DNA from 3 places in the Nocardia bhagyanarayanae genome. Region 2 is predicted to be linked to each of the others. Evidence: riboswitches for the same ligand, from Rfam matches in the RefSeq annotation. Region 2 holds a riboswitch; each other region holds the start of a gene.
What was found. A riboswitch is a leader RNA that binds a small molecule or an ion and turns the genes downstream of it on or off. The one in region 2 is predicted to bind cobalamin.

Region 1 (5,314 bases), 670 kb from region 2:
TCCGTTGCCGCTGATCTCGTGGGCGAGGGAACTTGGCGATCTGCACGCCGCCCTGATCTCGACGGCTTTGAACCCACGGCGTCCATCCGACCTCACCGAGGCGGCCCTCCACGCGGAAATCGCGAAGGTCGTCGACAAGATCAACTCTTGGGCGGCCTTCTACGTCCGCCACAGCCGGTGCGCCCGCCGCCACACGCACACCTTCGGCGAGGTGATCAGTCATGTCGCGAAGTCCTACGCCGAGGCGTGGTGGACGGTGCTGCACGCCGACTGCGCGGAGCTCCGGCACTCCGCATGGGTCCATCTCGGCGAGGTCCGCGACGGCTACGCCCAACTCATCACCGATATCCGAGCCGGCCGCGTCCAACTCCCCCTGGGATGGCGAGGTATCCGACATACCCGACAAAATGACGCCGCTCTCGAAAATGACGGCGCTCTCGCCGAAGGAACCGAGGGAGACTAGAGCCCTTGTTCGACCAAGCAATTGTTTGGTTGAATCGGTGCGAGCCGATGTCCCCTGGAAAGCGAGCGCGCCGATGACAGGACCTGACGAACTCGTCCGTGCGATGTGTCGGAGCTGGTCCGATCCGGATCCCGACCGGATCAGCTCGTATTTCGGCGAAGACGCGGTCTACCACAACATTCCGATGGAACCGATCGTCGGCCGCACCGCCATCCGCGATTTCATCGCCGGCTTCCTCACCACTTTCGACGCCATCGATTTCGACATTCACCACCAGGTGACCGCCGGCAACATCGTCATGAACGAACGCACCGACACCTTGCGCGGCAACGGCCGCGACACCCCACTCCCTGTCATGGGCGTCTTCGAAGTGCACGACGGCGCCATCACCGCCTGGCGCGACTACTTCGACATGGCCGCCATCAACCGCGCCTTCGGTCTGCCGGGTTGAGCCGAGCCGTCACCACACACCGCCCTGGATCGGGAACCGGATGGGCTCGGCGCGCGTCGAACAAAGACAGCAGGGGAGAAATTTTTGTCGACGTGTGAGGAGGGGTAGCGCATGGAACGGTCGAGGTGTGTGCCGTCGTGGCGGCAGGGAGTGAGTCCGAAGCCTCGGATGCGTCCGGTGCGGCAGGCGGGGGAGGCTTGCGAGAGCTACACGTCGCGGAGGCGGCGGCAGCAGCAGGGGCGTCCGCCGGAGGGGGAGTGAGATGGCATCTGGCTGAGGCGCCGGAGGGCGGGCGAGGGTACGTCCTCTGACGCGGGAACAGAGCGCAGCGGCCGGGCCGCGCGGGGAGCGCGGCCCGGCCGTAGTTTCAGCGCACCGCTTTGGCGGCCGCGACCATGTTGCGCAACGAGGCTTCCACTTCGACCGGGCCGCGGGTCTTCAGTCCGCAGTCCGGGTTGACCCAGAGCCGTTCGGCGGGAACGGCTTTCAGGGCGGCGCGGAGGGCGGTGGTGATCTCCTCGACGCTGGGCACGCGCGGGGAGTGGATGTCGTAGACGCCCGGACCGACGCCGAGGGAGAAGCCCGCGGCGTTGAGGTCGTCGAGCACCTCCATGCGGGAGCGGGCCGCCTCGATGGAGGTCACGTCGGCGTCCAGGCCCGCGATCGCGTCGATGACCTCACCGAACTCCGAGTAGCACAGGTGGGTGTGGATCTGGGTGGCGTCGGAGACGCCGGAGGTCGCCAGGCGGAACGCGCCCACCGACCAGTCCAGGTAGGCGGGCTGGTCGGCGGCGCGCAGCGGGAGCAGTTCGCGCAGCGCGGGTTCGTCGACCTGGATGATGCGGATGCCCGCAGCTTGCAGATCCACGGTCTCGTCCCGGATCGCCAGCGCGACTTGGCGCGCCGAGTCGGCGAGCGGCTGGTCGTCGCGCACGAACGACCAGGCGAGGATGGTGACCGGGCCGGTCAGCATGCCCTTGACCGGCTTGTCGGTCAGGGACTGGGCGTAGGTGATCCACTCGACGGTCATCGGCGCGCGGCGGGTGACGTCGCCGAACAGGATCGGCGGCCGCACGCAGCGGGTGCCGTAGGACTGCACCCAGCCGTTCTCGGTGGCCGCGAAACCGTCGAGCTGCTCGGCGAAGTACTGCACCATGTCGTTGCGCTCCGGCTCGCCGTGCACGAGCACGTCCAGGCCCAGCTTCTCCTGCAAAGCGACGACGTCGGCGATCTCGGCGCGCATCCTGCGCACGTACTCGGCCTGGTCGATCTCACCCTTGCGCAGCGCCGCCCTGGCCAGCCGGATCGCCGAGGTCTGCGGGTAGGAGCCGATCGTGGTGGTCGGCAGCGCGGGCAGCTCGAGCCGTTGCGCCTGCAGCGCGCGGCGCTCGTCGGCGGGCGCGCGCCGGGTGGCGTCCGGACCGAGCGAGCCGAGCCGCGCCCGAACCCGCTCGTCGGACAGTCGCGGGTCGGTGGTGCGGGACTCCGCGGCCGCACGCGCGGCGGCCAGCTCCTCGGCGATGGCGTCGGTGCCCTGCGCCAAAGCCGTTGCGAGCAGCCGCACTTCGGTCACCTTCTCGGCGCCGAAGGCCAACCAGGAACGCAGCCGCTCATCGAGTCCGGTCTCGGAAGCCAGCGAGTACGGCACGTGCAACAGCGAGCAGGAGCTCGACACCGCCACCGACGACGCGCTGCCGAGCAGCGTCCCGAGGGTGGTCAGCGCGCGGTCCAGGTCCGTGCGCCACACGTTCCGTCCGTCGACCACACCCGCGACCAGCAGCTTGTCCGCCAGCGACGGCAGCGAGACCACCGCGGACAGGTCCGGCGCCGCGGCGAAGTCCAGCGCGATGCCCTCGACGGCGGTGCTCGCGAGCGCGGGCAGCGCGTCACCCGGCGTGCCGAAGTAGGTGGCGACCAGGATCGCGGGCTGCTCGCTCGCCTCGGCCAGCTCGGCGTAGGCGCTGCGCACCAGCTCGATCTCGTCCTCGGTGAGATCGGTGACCAGCACCGGCTCATCGATCTGCACCCAGGCCGCGCCCGCGGCGGCCAGCTGCCGCAGCAGTTCGCGGTAGAGCGGGACCAGCTCGCCGAGCCGGTCCAGCGCCGCGCCCCCGGTGGCCTTGGCCAGCTTCAGGAAGGTGACCGGCCCGATCACCACCGGCCGTGCGGGCACGCCGAGCTCGATCGCCTCGCTCAATTCGGCGAGCAGCTTGTCCGGGTGCAGCGCGAACGTCGTCTCCGGACCGATCTCGGGGACGAGGTAGTGGTAGTTGGTGTCGAACCACTTGGTCATCTCCAGCGGTTCCACCGTGTCGGTGCCGCGCGCGGCAGCGAAGTACCGGTCGAGCGGATCGGCGATCCCGGCCACCCGCTCGGGCAGCGCGCCGAGCAGCACGGCGGTGTCGAGCACCTGGTCGTAGTAGGAGAAGGTGCCGACCGGGATCGAGTCCAGCCCGGCCGCTCGCAGCTCGGTCAGCTGGGTTCGCCGCAGGTCGCGGGCAATCGCGTGCAGCTGCTCGGCGTCGATGCGTCCGGCCCAATACGACTCGGTGGCGCGCTTCAGCTCGCGCCGCGGCCCCACGCGCGGTAGCCCGAGAACCGTCGCGGTGAATGGTGTGCGTTCGGAAACAGTCACGGTGTGCTCCAGTGCTTTTCAGGACGTGAGCCATCGCCGTGCGAGCACGCGGCGACCAGCGGACGTCGTCGGGCAACCGAAGAGACACGGAGCCCTGGAAGTCGGCACTGATGGTCCGCGCGCCCAATCCACGAGGCGGTGGCCGCCGGATACGGCGTATCCGGCACGGCTGGCAGGTCTTCGGACTCGCGGGCACCGGCTGGGGAGATTCCTCCCGCCGACCTACTGGCCGTCGCTTCCCAGGTCTTCACCCAGTGCGTGATGACGGTGTTCGTTCCTGCATACCGCTGCGGGACAGTCCCGGATTCTCACCGGGTTCCCTCTCGCCCGCCGCCCGGCAAACCGGGAGCGGACTTCGACTCCGGCGCTCGACGTCGGGGCTCCATCTCGTCGGGCGCACTGGAGAACCAGCTGCGTTGTCCAGCATAAACGGACGACGGGATATTCCCCGCCCGCCCTCGGCCGGGCCCGCACAGACCGGCCCGGCGGATCGTGAGATGTGACGCCGGGATGAACGCAACTTCGCAAGCCTGCTAGGTCTCGTTGTGAAGATTGCTGCGAAGGGGACTTCCCTGTCGTCGCTGTATTCGGGGGCAGGTACCTTGGTTCAATGTTCTCGAAAGTCTTGGTTGCCAATCGTGGCGAGATCGCCATCCGCGCGTTCCGCGCCGCCTACGAACTCGGCATCGGGACCGTCGCCGTCTTTCCCTACGAGGACCGCAACTCGGTTCACCGTTTGAAGGCGGCGGAGTCCTATCAGATCGGGGAGCAGGGCCACCCGGTTCGCGCCTATCTCTCCATCGAGGCGATCATCGACGCGGCCAAGACCGCGGGTGCCGACGCCATCTACCCGGGCTACGGATTCCTCTCCGAGAACCCGGACCTGGCGGCCGCCTGCGCGCGTGAGGGCATCACCTTCATCGGCCCCTCGGCCGAGGTGCTGGAGCTGGCGGGCAACAAGGCGCGCGCCATCGAGGCCGCGAAGGCGGCGGGTCTCCCGGTGCTGAAGTCCAGCGCGCCCTCGGCGGACGTGGACGAATTGCTCGCCGCCGCAAACGAACTCGAATACCCGATCTTCGTCAAGGCGGTCGCGGGCGGTGGCGGTCGCGGCATGCGCCGGGTCGCCGCGCCGGAGCAGCTGCGCGAATCGATCGAAGCCGCCTCGCGCGAGGCCGAGTCCGCGTTCGGCGACCCGACCGTGTTCCTCGAGCAGGCGGTGGTGAACCCGCGCCATATCGAGGTGCAGATCCTGGCCGACCAGCACGGCAACGTCATGCACCTGTTCGAGCGCGACTGTTCGGTGCAGCGCCGCCACCAGAAGGTGATCGAGCTTGCGCCCGCGCCGAATCTGGATCCGGCTCTGCGCGAACGCATCTGCGCCGACGCGGTGGCCTTCGCCCGCCAGATCGGCTACAGCTGCGCCGGCACCGTGGAGTTCCTGCTCGACGAGCGCGGCAACCACGTCTTCATCGAGATGAACCCGCGCATCCAGGTCGAGCACACGGTGACCGAGGAGATCACCGACGTCGACCTCGTGCAGTCGCAGCTGCGCATCGCGGCGGGCGAGACCCTCGCCGACCTCGGCCTGAGCCAGGACTCCGTCACCATCCGCGGCGCTGCGCTGCAGTGCCGCATCACCACCGAGGACCCGGCCAACGGATTCCGTCCCGACACCGGTCGCATCACGGCCTACCGCACCCCCGGCGGCGCGGGCATCCGCCTCGACGGCGGCGCCAACCTCGGCGCGGAGATCGGCGCCTACTTC
Region 2 (5,314 bases):
ACCGCGAAACCCGGTCGGTTCTCCGTGATCATCAACGCCCAATCCGCCGAGGGCGGGCGCAGACCCAAGCCGAGGAACCCACTCACCGCCACCATCGCGATGGCTCCCGAGACGCGAATTCCCGCGTCCGCCAGCACAACCGAGCGCAGATTCGGCAGTACCTCGACCACCGCGATTCGCCACCACGGCTCGCCCCTGGCGCGCGCGGCCTCCACGTACCCCCGCGAAGCCAGGTCGAGCACGGCGGTGCGCACGATCCGCGCGATCCACGGGGCCGAGGCCGCCGCGGTGGTCACCACGATCGCCCAGGGACCCGGACCCATCGCGGTCGCGACGACCGCGAGCAGCAGGAACCACGGCACGATCACCACGGCGTCGACCGGACGCATCACCCACGGATCGGCGCCACGTCGCAACCCGGCGAGCAGACCGAGCGCCAGCCCGATGACGTACGCGGTCACCAGCGCGAGCGTCGCGATCGACACCAGCGGAACCCCGCCGTGCAGGAGCCGCGAGAGCACATCGCGACCGACCACATCGGTGCCGAACGGATACCGCGCGGACGGGCCTTGGAACGGACGACCCACCGGCGCGGTCGCCGAATGCGGGGCGAGCAGCGGCCCGAGAACCACCGTCGCGCCGACCAAGGCCAACGCCACCGCGGGCGGGATCGCGCGACGCGGGATCACGACCGCCCGCCCAACACCACGTGCCGGGCCCGCGGGCTGACGGCGAGGGTGAGCAGATCGGCGATCAGATACACCACCAACCCGACGCCCGCCATCAGCATCGCGGCCGACTGGACGAACGGAAAATCGCGCGCCGAGATGGCGCGCAGCAATTCCTGAGACAATCCCGGATAGGCGAAAAGCGTTTCCACGACGGCGATTCCACCGATCAGTCCGACGATCGACCCGGCGAGCGGATGGATCGACGCGGACACCGCGTTCGGCGCGACGTGCCTGGCGAGCAGCCGCCACCGGCCGACCCCGTTGAGCCGCGCCGTCTCGATGTACGGGCTGGCCATCACGTCGGCGGTCTGCGCCCGAATCACCCGCACCGGATGCGGACTCGCACCGATCAGCAGACAGAGCACCGGCAGGACGAGCACTTCCGGTCGCTGCCACGCACTGACGCCGGTCGGCAGCAGCGAGACCGCCGGCAGCAGCCGAAACGTCAAAGCGACTGTCGCGACGAGGATCACGCCGGACACGAACGATGGCAGCGATTCGGCGACCAGGGTCGCGGCGCTGACGGCACGGTCCAGCCGGGAGCCCGGCCGCGCGCCCGCCGCGAGCCCGAGGCACAGCATGGTCGGCACCAGCAGCGCCGTCGTCGCGACGGCGAGGACCGCGCTGTTGCCGAGCCGACCCAGCAAGACCTCGCCGACCGGACGCCCCGAAACCAGCGAGGTACCTAGGTCACCGCGCACGAAATCGCCAGCCCAGTCGAGGAATCGGATCGGAGCCGGACGATCGAGGCCGAGTTCGGCTCGGACGGCGGCGAGTTGTTCCGGCGACGGATCGCCGCCGCCGTCGCGACTGAGCACGACGGCGGCCGCGTCCGAGTCCAGCGCCTCGAACAGTCCGAACACCACCAGCGCGACGACGAACAGCACCCCGATGCCGCCACCGATCCGGCGCAGCAGATAACGGGTCACGAGCGCCGCCTACGACGCCAGCCAGGTGGTGGCGAAGTTCGCCCAGTCGTCGGTGCCCGGCACGCCGTCGCGGACGCCCCGCACCCGATTGCGCGCGGCGTCCGGCCGCTTCGCGAAACTGTGCAGGATGTAGCCGCCTTCCTGCCAGAGTTCCTCTTGGAGTTCGAAATACAGCTCGCGACGCCGCTGTTGATTCATCTCGGCGCGCGCCGCGGCGAACTTGGCGTCCCACGCCGGGCGACGCCAACCGGTGCCGTTGCTCGGCGAGGCGCTGGTCATGGTCTGACCGTAGAAGTAGTCCAGACTGTAGTTCCACCAGCCGATATGGGTCAGCGGCTGCTTGCCCGAAACCCGGGAGAAGTAGGTGTCGGCGGGGACCGTCTCCAGCCGGATCGTGATACCCGCGGCCTTGGCGTGCTCGGCGAAAAGCGTTGCCGATTCGACCATCCCGGGAATCGCGTCGGCGGTCTGCAAGGTGACGGTCAGGTTCTCCTTGCCCGCTTCCTTCAGCAGTTGCCTGGCCCGCTCGGGGTCGTAGGTCCGCTGCGGCAGGCTGTCGTTGTAGAAGGGCGCGCCCTTGCCGTAGATGTCGTTGCCGACCTCGCCGTAGCCGTAGTACACCGAGTCGACCATGGCCTGCCGATCGACCGCCAACCGCATGGCCTGGCGGACCCGCACATCGTCGAAAGGCGGTTCGTCCACGCGCATTTGGAAGGCGCCCATGAGACCCGCCGGTGGCGTGACGACGTAGGCGTCCGGATCGCTGTCCAGCGACCGCGCCTGTAGATACGACATCTCCTGCACCAGATCCACTTCGCCGGAGAGGAAGGCGTTCATCCGCGCCTCGGTCTCGGCGATCTGGATGATCTCGACCTCGTCCAGGTGCACCGGACCGTCCCAGTATTTCTCGTTGCGCCGCAACAGCGTTCGGTCGCCCGGCGACCACGAGCGCAGCGCGAACGGACCGGTGCCGACCGGGAGGGTCCGCTCGTCGAACACCGTGCTGCCGTCCTTGACGACGTAGCAGTACCACCCCGCGAGCACCGAGCCGAAGTCCGCGATCGGCGTCTTCATCGCGACGACGACGCCGAGATCGCCGTCGGCCCTGGTACGGGCCATGTCGACCACCGCGAGGTCGCCGGAGGACTGCTTGGCCGGGTCGAGCATGCGCTCGAAGCTCCACAACACATCCCGCGCGGTCAGCGGCGTGCCGTCGCTGAAGACGACGCCGGGGCGCAGGGTGATCCGCCATTCGCTGCCGTCCGCGTTGGGCTCCAGCGACTGCGCGAGCCGGTACCGCAGGGTGAGGTCGTTGTTGTAGGCGACCAGCTTGTCCCACACGTTCTTGGCGACCGCGCCGCCCGCGGAACTGCCCGCCCGGTGCGGGTCGAGCACGTCGACGCTCGCGGCGCGTCCGGCGATCGCGGCGCGCAGCCGGCCGCCCGCGCGCGGCGGGCCCTCCGGTACTCCGGTCGATCCGTCGGTCCCGCAACCGGTGAGCACACCGATGCCGCCGAGCGCGACGAGACCCGCCGCTCCGGCGCCGCGCAGCAATAACTCCCGGCGGCCAAGCGGCCGTCGGGATCCTGTCGAGTTGTCCATGCCATCCTCGTGGAGAGTCGTCCCGATACATCCGACGCGGGTGTCCTGGCTCCCGGATCGACGCGCACCGCCGGCCTTCCAACCCGGGCAGGTCGTGGCCATGAATCGGCGGATTGCTCCTCGGTGACAGTTGCGGGACAGCCCCGGATTCACACCGGTGTTCCCCGCGTCGCCGTTGGACGATACCGCCGGGCGCCGACGTGCGGCTTCCCAGCTTCCGCGGCCCGAGGTCCAATCACCGCGCCCCAGACCACCGTTGAACAGCCCCCAACCAGTGCCGCACGCTGATCGCCAGACAGTTGCGCATAGGCCACGCGTCGACGAATCGACGGGAGAGAAATGGCGGTTGTGAAGGCGTGTCGCACCGCCATTCGACTCCCATCGAATCAATTTCGCTATCGACGGGAGAGAAATGGTGGTCGAGCGGGCTCACTGCGAGCCGAGGGGGTTGCGTCAGGGGGCCAGCTGGATGCGCAGGACCGCGCCGCGCTCGGTACCGGCGAGGAGTTCGCCGGGACGACCGGGGACGGCGACGACCGACGTCATCGGTTCGGCCGAGAGGACGCGGCAGGACTGGCCGCTCGGATCGATCCGGACGAGCTGGCCGGACAGCGTGGTCACGTAGACCGCGCCCGCCTCGTCCACCAGCAGGTCGTCGGCGAAGTCGGGGACGCCGGGGAGCGCGGACGTCAGATCCGTGAGGACGGTGCGGCGGTCCGGTTCGGTGACCGGGAAACGCAGGACCCGCCCGAGCGGTCCGCCGTTGGAGGTCAGGTACACCGTGCCGTCGTGCACGGCGATGCCGTTGGCGTTCAACTTTGCTCGCTCGGTCCAGCCCGCGTCGACGACGCCGTCGCGGCCGACGCGGATCACCCCGGTCGCGGAGGCGACGTAGAGCGAACCGTCGGTGTCGAAGGCCGCGCCGTTGGGCATGGTGAAGCCGGACGCGAAGATCTCCGGGCGCGGTTCGGCGGCGGCCGGATCGAAACGGACGACGCCGCCGGGGCGCACGACGCTGGTCGGCGCGTCGCCGTACACGACGTACATCAGCCCGTCGGGTCCGAGCCGGACGGCGCCGGGAAACTCCACCGGGACCGTGGCGGTCAGCCGCCCGGCGTCGTCGTAGCGCTGCACCTCGTTGCGGTATAGCCGGGAAACCCATAGGTTGCCCTGCCGGTCGTAGCCGAGGTTCTCCGCCCAGTCCAGCACCGGGACGGCGGCGGGCAGCGCGGTCGCCGAGGTGGCGGGCGCGCAAGCGGGGCCGGGTTCCGCGGTCGCGCCCGGCGCGGCGACTCCGGCGCAGGCCAAGGCGACGGCGAGCGCGGGAACGGCGCGGCGCAAGAGCGCGGGCAATTCGACGACGGACACCTGGGACCTCCTGATCGGGCACCGCGAACGCGCGCAGTGTAACCGCCCTTTCACCGGAATGGTGAAGTCCCATGAAGTGCAGAAGGTTTGGCACTATCAGTGCATGCTCTACTTCGACGGCACGCGCGGCAGGCTGCACTATCGGCGCTGGACGGTCGACCACCCCGAGGCGGTGGCGATGCTACTGCCCGGTATCGGCCAGCACAGCGGCCACTATCACCGGTTCGCCCGGCTTCTACGGTCGATCGGTATCGAAGTGTGGGGATTGGATACCGCGGGACACGGCCTCAGTGAAGGCGACCCCGCGCATCCCGGCACCCTCGCCGAGCTGGTCGCGGACGCGACCAGACTGGTGGACCTGCTGCGCGTCGAACTGCCGGACACGCCGCTGGTGCTGATGGGGCATTCGCTCGGCGCGGTCACCGCGCTCGGCATGCTCGGCGCCGCGGTCCCGGACGCGAGCACGGCCACCGACCTGAACGCCGTCGAGGCGAACTTCCCGACCGTTCCGAGCATCAGCCCCGGCACGCTGACCGGTCTGGTGCTCTCGGCCGTGCCGCGCCGCGCACTCGGCAGCGGTCTGCCCGGCGCTCCCGGCACCCCGCTGCCGTCCGGCCTTCCGATCCTCGCGGTGCACGGAACGGAGGACCGTCGCGCCCCGATCGATGCGATGCGGGTCTGGAC
Region 3 (5,314 bases), 1.9 Mb from region 2:
TCCACGCCGGAGAGACCCTCGCGGCGGCCGATCAGGATGGAGGGCGTCACCTTTTCGACGACGCTGCGGATGAACCCACCGGGTACCTCACCGCCGTCGAGCGCGTCGATGGTCGCCTTCACCGCGCCGCAGCTGTCGTGTCCGAGCACCACGATCAGCGGAACGCTCAACACGTGCACGCCGTACTCGATCGAACCGAGCACCGAGCTGTCGACCACGTGGCCCGCGGTGCGCACTACGAACATGTCGCCGAGGCCTTGATCGAAGATCAATTCCGCCGCCACGCGCGAGTCGCCGCACCCGAAGACGATGGCCGAAGGATGCTGACCGCCGACGAGCTTCGCCCGGTCGGCGGCACCCTGACTAGGATGCAAAAGCGTGCCGTTGACGAAACGCTCGTTGCCCTCGCGGAGGGATTTCCAGGCGCTGATCGGGTTTGAATCAGACATACCGACCATTGTGCACAAGGCATTCGCTACCGGCGAGTCGGTTGCGTTACGGGTCGGCAAATATCGACTGGCCGCCGGGCGGCGGAGACGGTGAGGGTAATGCTCAGCGGCACAGGTCGGATCACGCCGACCCCGCAACAGATCGGCGATCGCGGCATCGACGCCGACGTGTTGCTGGACTGGTACGCCGAGACCGCCCGCGACCTGCCGTGGCGACGCCCCGGCGTGACCGCGTGGCAGATCCTGATGAGCGAGATCATGCTCCAGCAGACCCCCGTCGTGCGGGTCGAGCCGATCTGGCTGGAGTGGGTGGCGCGCTGGCCGGTGCCCTCGGCGATGGCCGCGTCCTCCCAGGCCGAGGTGCTGCGCGCGTGGGGCAAGCTCGGCTATCCGCGGCGCGCGCTACGGCTGCACGAGTGCGCGCGGGTGCTCGCCGAGGAACACGGCGACGAGGTCCCCGCCGACGTGGACGTGCTGCTCGGGCTGCCCGGCATCGGCGCTTACACCGCGCGTGCGGTCGCCTGCTTCGCCTACGGCCAGCGCGTGCCGGTGGTGGACACCAACGTGCGCCGGGTCGTCGCGCGCGCCGTGCACGGTCGCGCCGAAGCGGGCAACCCGGCCGCGCGCGATCTCGCCGAGACCGAGGCGCTGCTGCCCGCGAAAATCGACCGCGCGGCAAGGTTTTCCGCCGCGCTGATGGAACTCGGCGCGACGGTCTGCACCGCGCGCACGCCCGACTGTGCGCGCTGTCCACTGCCCGCCTGCGCCTGGGTGACCGCGGGTCGCCCGGTGTCGGAAGTGGTGCGCCGCACGCAGAAGTACGAGGGCACCGACCGCCAGGCCCGCGGCCGCCTGCTCGACGTGTTGCGCGCCGCGACCGGGCCGGTCGAGCGGGTTCGCCTGGACCTGGCATGGACCCGCGATCCGGGCCAGCGCGACAGGGCACTCGACTCGCTGCTGGTCGACGGGCTGATCGAGCAGACGGCCGATGGATTGTTCGCCCTCGCCGGCGAGGGTGATCGCTGACCGACCAAAGATCACCGTCAGCCGACCCACCGCGATGAAGGTCACCCGCGGTCGGTTGAGCGGGCACGCAGGTCGGGCGAATGAAGGTCACGTCCAGTCGATCTGGCCGGATGAAGGCGGCCTTCGGTCGGTTACCCGCGCGGACCGTTCTGGACGCGGTATCAGGCGAGGATCCGGTGCAGAAATCGCTCCACTTCGGCGCGATAGCGCTCGGGCTGATCGTCGTGCACCAGATGCCCCGCGTCCGGAATCAGCACGTACTCCGCGTTCGCGTTGCTCTCGGCCATTTCGCGCATCTGCCCGGCCGGGGTGATGGTGTGCTCGCCCTCGATGAGCAGCACCGGGACGCGCACCGCCCGCCACTGCTCCCAGAAATGGCGGGTGCCCCACTCCTCGGAGATGTCGCGGAAGGTCGTGACCGAGCCGTGCAGCCGATAGCCGTCCGGGCCGTGCTCGAAGGAGTTCAGAAAGTAGCGACCCGCGACCGGGCCGAAGTACTCGAGCACCGAGTCGGCGTCCGGAAACGGCTGCGGCCACGCCTCGATCATGGCGGCCCAGTCCGCGGCGGTGCGTCCGGTGAAGTCGGGGGCGATGTCCTCCACCACCAGCGCGCGCACCCGCTCCGGATAGTGCGCGGCGAAGACCCAGCCGTGCAGCGCTCCCATGGAGTGGCCGATCACGACCATCGGCTCGGTGAGGTGCGCGGTGGCTTCGGCGAGATCCGCGACGAAGGCCTCGGTGGTCAATTCGGGCGGCGCCGGGCGGCCGTGGCCCGCGGCGTCGTAGGTGTAGACGTGCCCGTGCGCCCGCAGCCAGTCCAGCTGGTCGCCCCAGGTGCGCGCGCTGCCCATCAAGCCGTGCAGCAGCAGGATCGGCACGCCTGCTCCGCCTTCGTCGTACCACATCGGGTCGATTGTGCCTCCCGGCTCGTCCGGGCGCGCGCTCGCCCGCGCGCGGGCGACGTATTGTCGAGTCCATGGCTGTCGTGAAGATCAACGCGATCGAGGTCCCCGAAGGCGCCGGACCCGAGCTGGAGAAGCGGTTCGCGCACCGCGCGCACGCGGTGGAGAACTCGCCCGGCTTCCTCGGCTTCCAGCTGCTGCGTCCGGTCGCGGGCGAGAACCGCTACTTCGTGGTGACCCAGTGGGATTCCGAGGAGTCCTTCGCCGCTTGGCGGGACGGTCCGGCCCGTGCCGCCCACGCGGGCAGCGGCGACAAGAAGCCGGTTTCGACCGGCGCGTCGCTGCTCGAATTCGAGGTCGTGCTGGACGTCGCGGCCAAGCCCGCGTCCTGAGTCCGGCGGGTAACGACTCGCCCACACCGTGGTCAACAGGCTTCGACCGTGTTGACGACGGGCGCGCCGTGGTGTCACAGTTCGAGGTGACCAAGCGAGGGTGATGCGGTAATTCCGGTGTGATTCCGGAGCGGTCGCGCCACTGTGTTCCATGCATCGGGTCCGGTTCCGGCCGTGCGGCCGGGGCGGCGCGGTGCCGGAAAGCCAGACACCGGCACCGTCGCACCACTTATCTCACGGGACGCGAAAGCGCCCTGCCGGACGAGATCCGGCCGGGACGTATCCCTAGGAGGACTCGAATGGCCATCGCGCATTCACCGAGCCGGACAACCGATTCCCTGGCGACCGTGCTCGTCACGGTAGGTGTCGTTCTTCTCGCACTGCTCACGCTGTACCTGGTCGGCTTCGATCAGGGCGCCATCTCGCGCAGCGGGATGTTCATGCACGAGCTGATGCATGACGGACGGCATCTGCTGGGTGTTCCGTGCCACTGAACCCACCCACTCCGTCGACTCCGGCTCCCCTGGCCGGAACATTGAAAACCCTGCTGTTGCGCGGCCTGCTCGCCGGTTTGATCGCCGGTCTGCTGGCCGCCACGGTGGGCTATTTCGTCGGCGAACCGAAGGTCGACGCGGCGATCGCCATCGAAGAGGCCAACGCGGCCACCGAAGGGTCGCACCACGCGCCGGGAGAACCCACCGCGGGCCACTCCCACGGCGACGAAGGTCACTCCCACGGCGACGAAGAGGAAGCGCTGGTCAGCAGGACCGGACAGAAATTCGGTCAGTTCCTCGCCCTCGGCCTCAGCGGTCTGGCCTTCGGCGCCATCTTCGCCTCGGTCGCGCACTTCGCGCGGCGCCACACCGCATTGTCCGGTCCGAAACTGGCGATCGGGCTCGGTGTCGCAGGCTGGGCCGCGATCGTCGCGGTGCCGTTCTTCAAGTACCCGGCGAACCCACCCGCGGTGGGCGATCCGGAGACCATCAACGATCGCACCCTGCTGTGGGTGGCCTCGGTGCTGCTCGGTCTCGCGGCCGTCGGCGCGGGGGTGTACGTGTACAAGCTGCTGCGCGGGCAGCTGGACACCGTTCGGCTGATCGCGGGCGTCGCGGCGTTCGCGCTGATCACCACGCTGGGGTACGTCCTGCTGCCCGGCGTCGACGAGGTGTCCGCCGACTTCCCGCCGAGCCTGCTGTGGCAGTTCCGTGTCGCGTCGCTCGCCGTCTCCGCCACGCTGTGGGCGGCCCTCGGCCTCGGTTTCGCGGCGCTCACCGAGTTCGCGGGACGTAGCACCCGGGTACGGAGCGAGGTCGCTACCGCGGGGTGATCCGCGTCGAGAAAACCAGGGGCAGTGTCGTTCTCATGACCGGCACTGCCCCTTCTCGTTCCGCTCCGGCTTTCGGTTCGCCGCGTTCCGTGACGCTCGCGGTGACGGCCTTCGTCGTCGCGTTGCTCGCCGGTGTCGGCGAGGCGCTGGCGCGCACGGCGATGACGCTCGAACGGTCCGACGCCGACCTGCCAGGGCTCGCCGTCGGCTTGGCCGTGCGCTTCGCGATCTACCTGGCCGTATTGGCCGTCGTAGTGCGAATGGCGCGCGGGGACCGCGTCGCGCGGCTCGTGCTCGCGCTCGGCATCGGTGTGCTCGGTCTCGCCTCGCTGCTCGCCGAACCGGTGACGGCGCTGCTCTCGGGCGAGGCGGTGTCCGTCACCCCGAGCTCGCTCATCCTCGGCGTTCTGCGCGCGACCCACGTGCTCGCCGTGCTCGTGGCTATCCCCGCCATGTACGCGCCAGACGCCCGCGCGTACTTCGCCCGCCGCGCGACCGTATGACTCCCCGCACTCCCCGCTCGGCGCGAGGGGTGCGAAGAATCAAGCGGTCACGCCAGCGCGGCGTCCAGGCTGATGGTGTCGACACCGGCCAGCGCCTTGGAGACCGGGCAGCCCGCCTTGGCCGCCTCGGCGGCGGCGAGGAAGCCGTCGGCGTCCATGCCGGAGACCCGGCCGCGGACGGTCAGCTTGATGCCGGTGATGCGGAAGCCGCCCGCCGGGTCCGGGCCGAGGGTGACGTCGGCGGTGACGTCCAGGCTCTCGGGGGTGGCGCCCGCGTTGCCGATCTGCGCCGAGAGCGCCATGGCGTAGCAGGAGGAGTGCGCGGCCGCGATCAGTTCCTCGGGGCTGGTGGTGCCGTCGGCTTCCTCCGCGGAACGCTTCGGGAACGACACGTCGTACTTGCCGACGCCCGAACTGGTCAGCTCGACCTGTCCGGAGCCGTCCTGCAGACCTCCGGTCCAAGCGGTGCGCGCGGTACGTGTTGGCATCATTGTCCTTTCACGAAGTGAGCCGAACTCGTGCAGGCTAGAACCTACCCGCACAGCCGAATCGTGCGCACCGCTTCCGCGGGCGAGCCGTCAGCCCGCCGCGCCGAGCTTCACGTCGAGTTGCTCGAGCACCTGCGGCCACGCCGCGCGGTGCCGGTCTCTGGCCGCCTCGCTCGCGAACCCCGCGTGGCGCAGACGAAGCCGGATGCCGCGCGGCTGCTTGACGA

Region 1: it holds a riboswitch for cobalamin, as region 2 does, so the genes downstream of both, metE (5-methyltetrahydropteroyltriglutamate--homocysteine S-methyltransferase) here and FB390_RS12060 (ABC transporter substrate-binding protein) in region 2, are expected to answer to the same signal.
Region 3: it holds a riboswitch for cobalamin, as region 2 does, so the genes downstream of both, FB390_RS03645 (CbtB domain-containing protein) here and FB390_RS12060 (ABC transporter substrate-binding protein) in region 2, are expected to answer to the same signal.

The regions. Positions count from the first base shown of each region.
Region 1 is NZ_VFPG01000001.1:3,496,588-3,501,901, forward strand. It holds gene FB390_RS14765 (hypothetical protein) at 1-463, shown strand, start outside; gene FB390_RS14770 (nuclear transport factor 2 family protein) at 537-914, shown strand; gene metE (5-methyltetrahydropteroyltriglutamate--homocysteine S-methyltransferase) at 1,282-3,549, opposite strand; cobalamin riboswitch at 3,704-3,911, opposite strand; gene FB390_RS14780 (pyruvate carboxylase) at 4,160-5,314, shown strand, end outside.
Region 2 is NZ_VFPG01000001.1:2,827,507-2,832,820, reverse strand. It holds gene FB390_RS12070 (ABC transporter ATP-binding protein/permease) at 1-689, opposite strand, end outside; gene FB390_RS12065 (ABC transporter permease) at 686-1,660, opposite strand; gene FB390_RS12060 (ABC transporter substrate-binding protein) at 1,670-3,262, opposite strand; cobalamin riboswitch at 3,282-3,467, opposite strand; gene FB390_RS12055 (SMP-30/gluconolactonase/LRE family protein) at 3,716-4,630, opposite strand; gene FB390_RS12050 (alpha/beta hydrolase) at 4,734-5,314, shown strand, end outside.
Region 3 is NZ_VFPG01000001.1:929,652-934,965, forward strand. It holds gene FB390_RS03625 (carbonic anhydrase) at 1-449, opposite strand, end outside; gene FB390_RS03630 (HhH-GPD family protein) at 549-1,475, shown strand; gene FB390_RS03635 (alpha/beta fold hydrolase) at 1,637-2,380, opposite strand; gene mhuD (mycobilin-forming heme oxygenase MhuD) at 2,452-2,769, shown strand; cobalamin riboswitch at 2,822-3,003, shown strand; gene FB390_RS03645 (CbtB domain-containing protein) at 3,069-3,263, shown strand; gene FB390_RS03650 (CbtA family protein) at 3,254-4,096, shown strand; gene FB390_RS03655 (hypothetical protein) at 4,132-4,599, shown strand; gene FB390_RS03660 (OsmC family peroxiredoxin) at 4,647-5,087, opposite strand; gene FB390_RS03665 (SRPBCC family protein) at 5,178-5,314, opposite strand, start outside.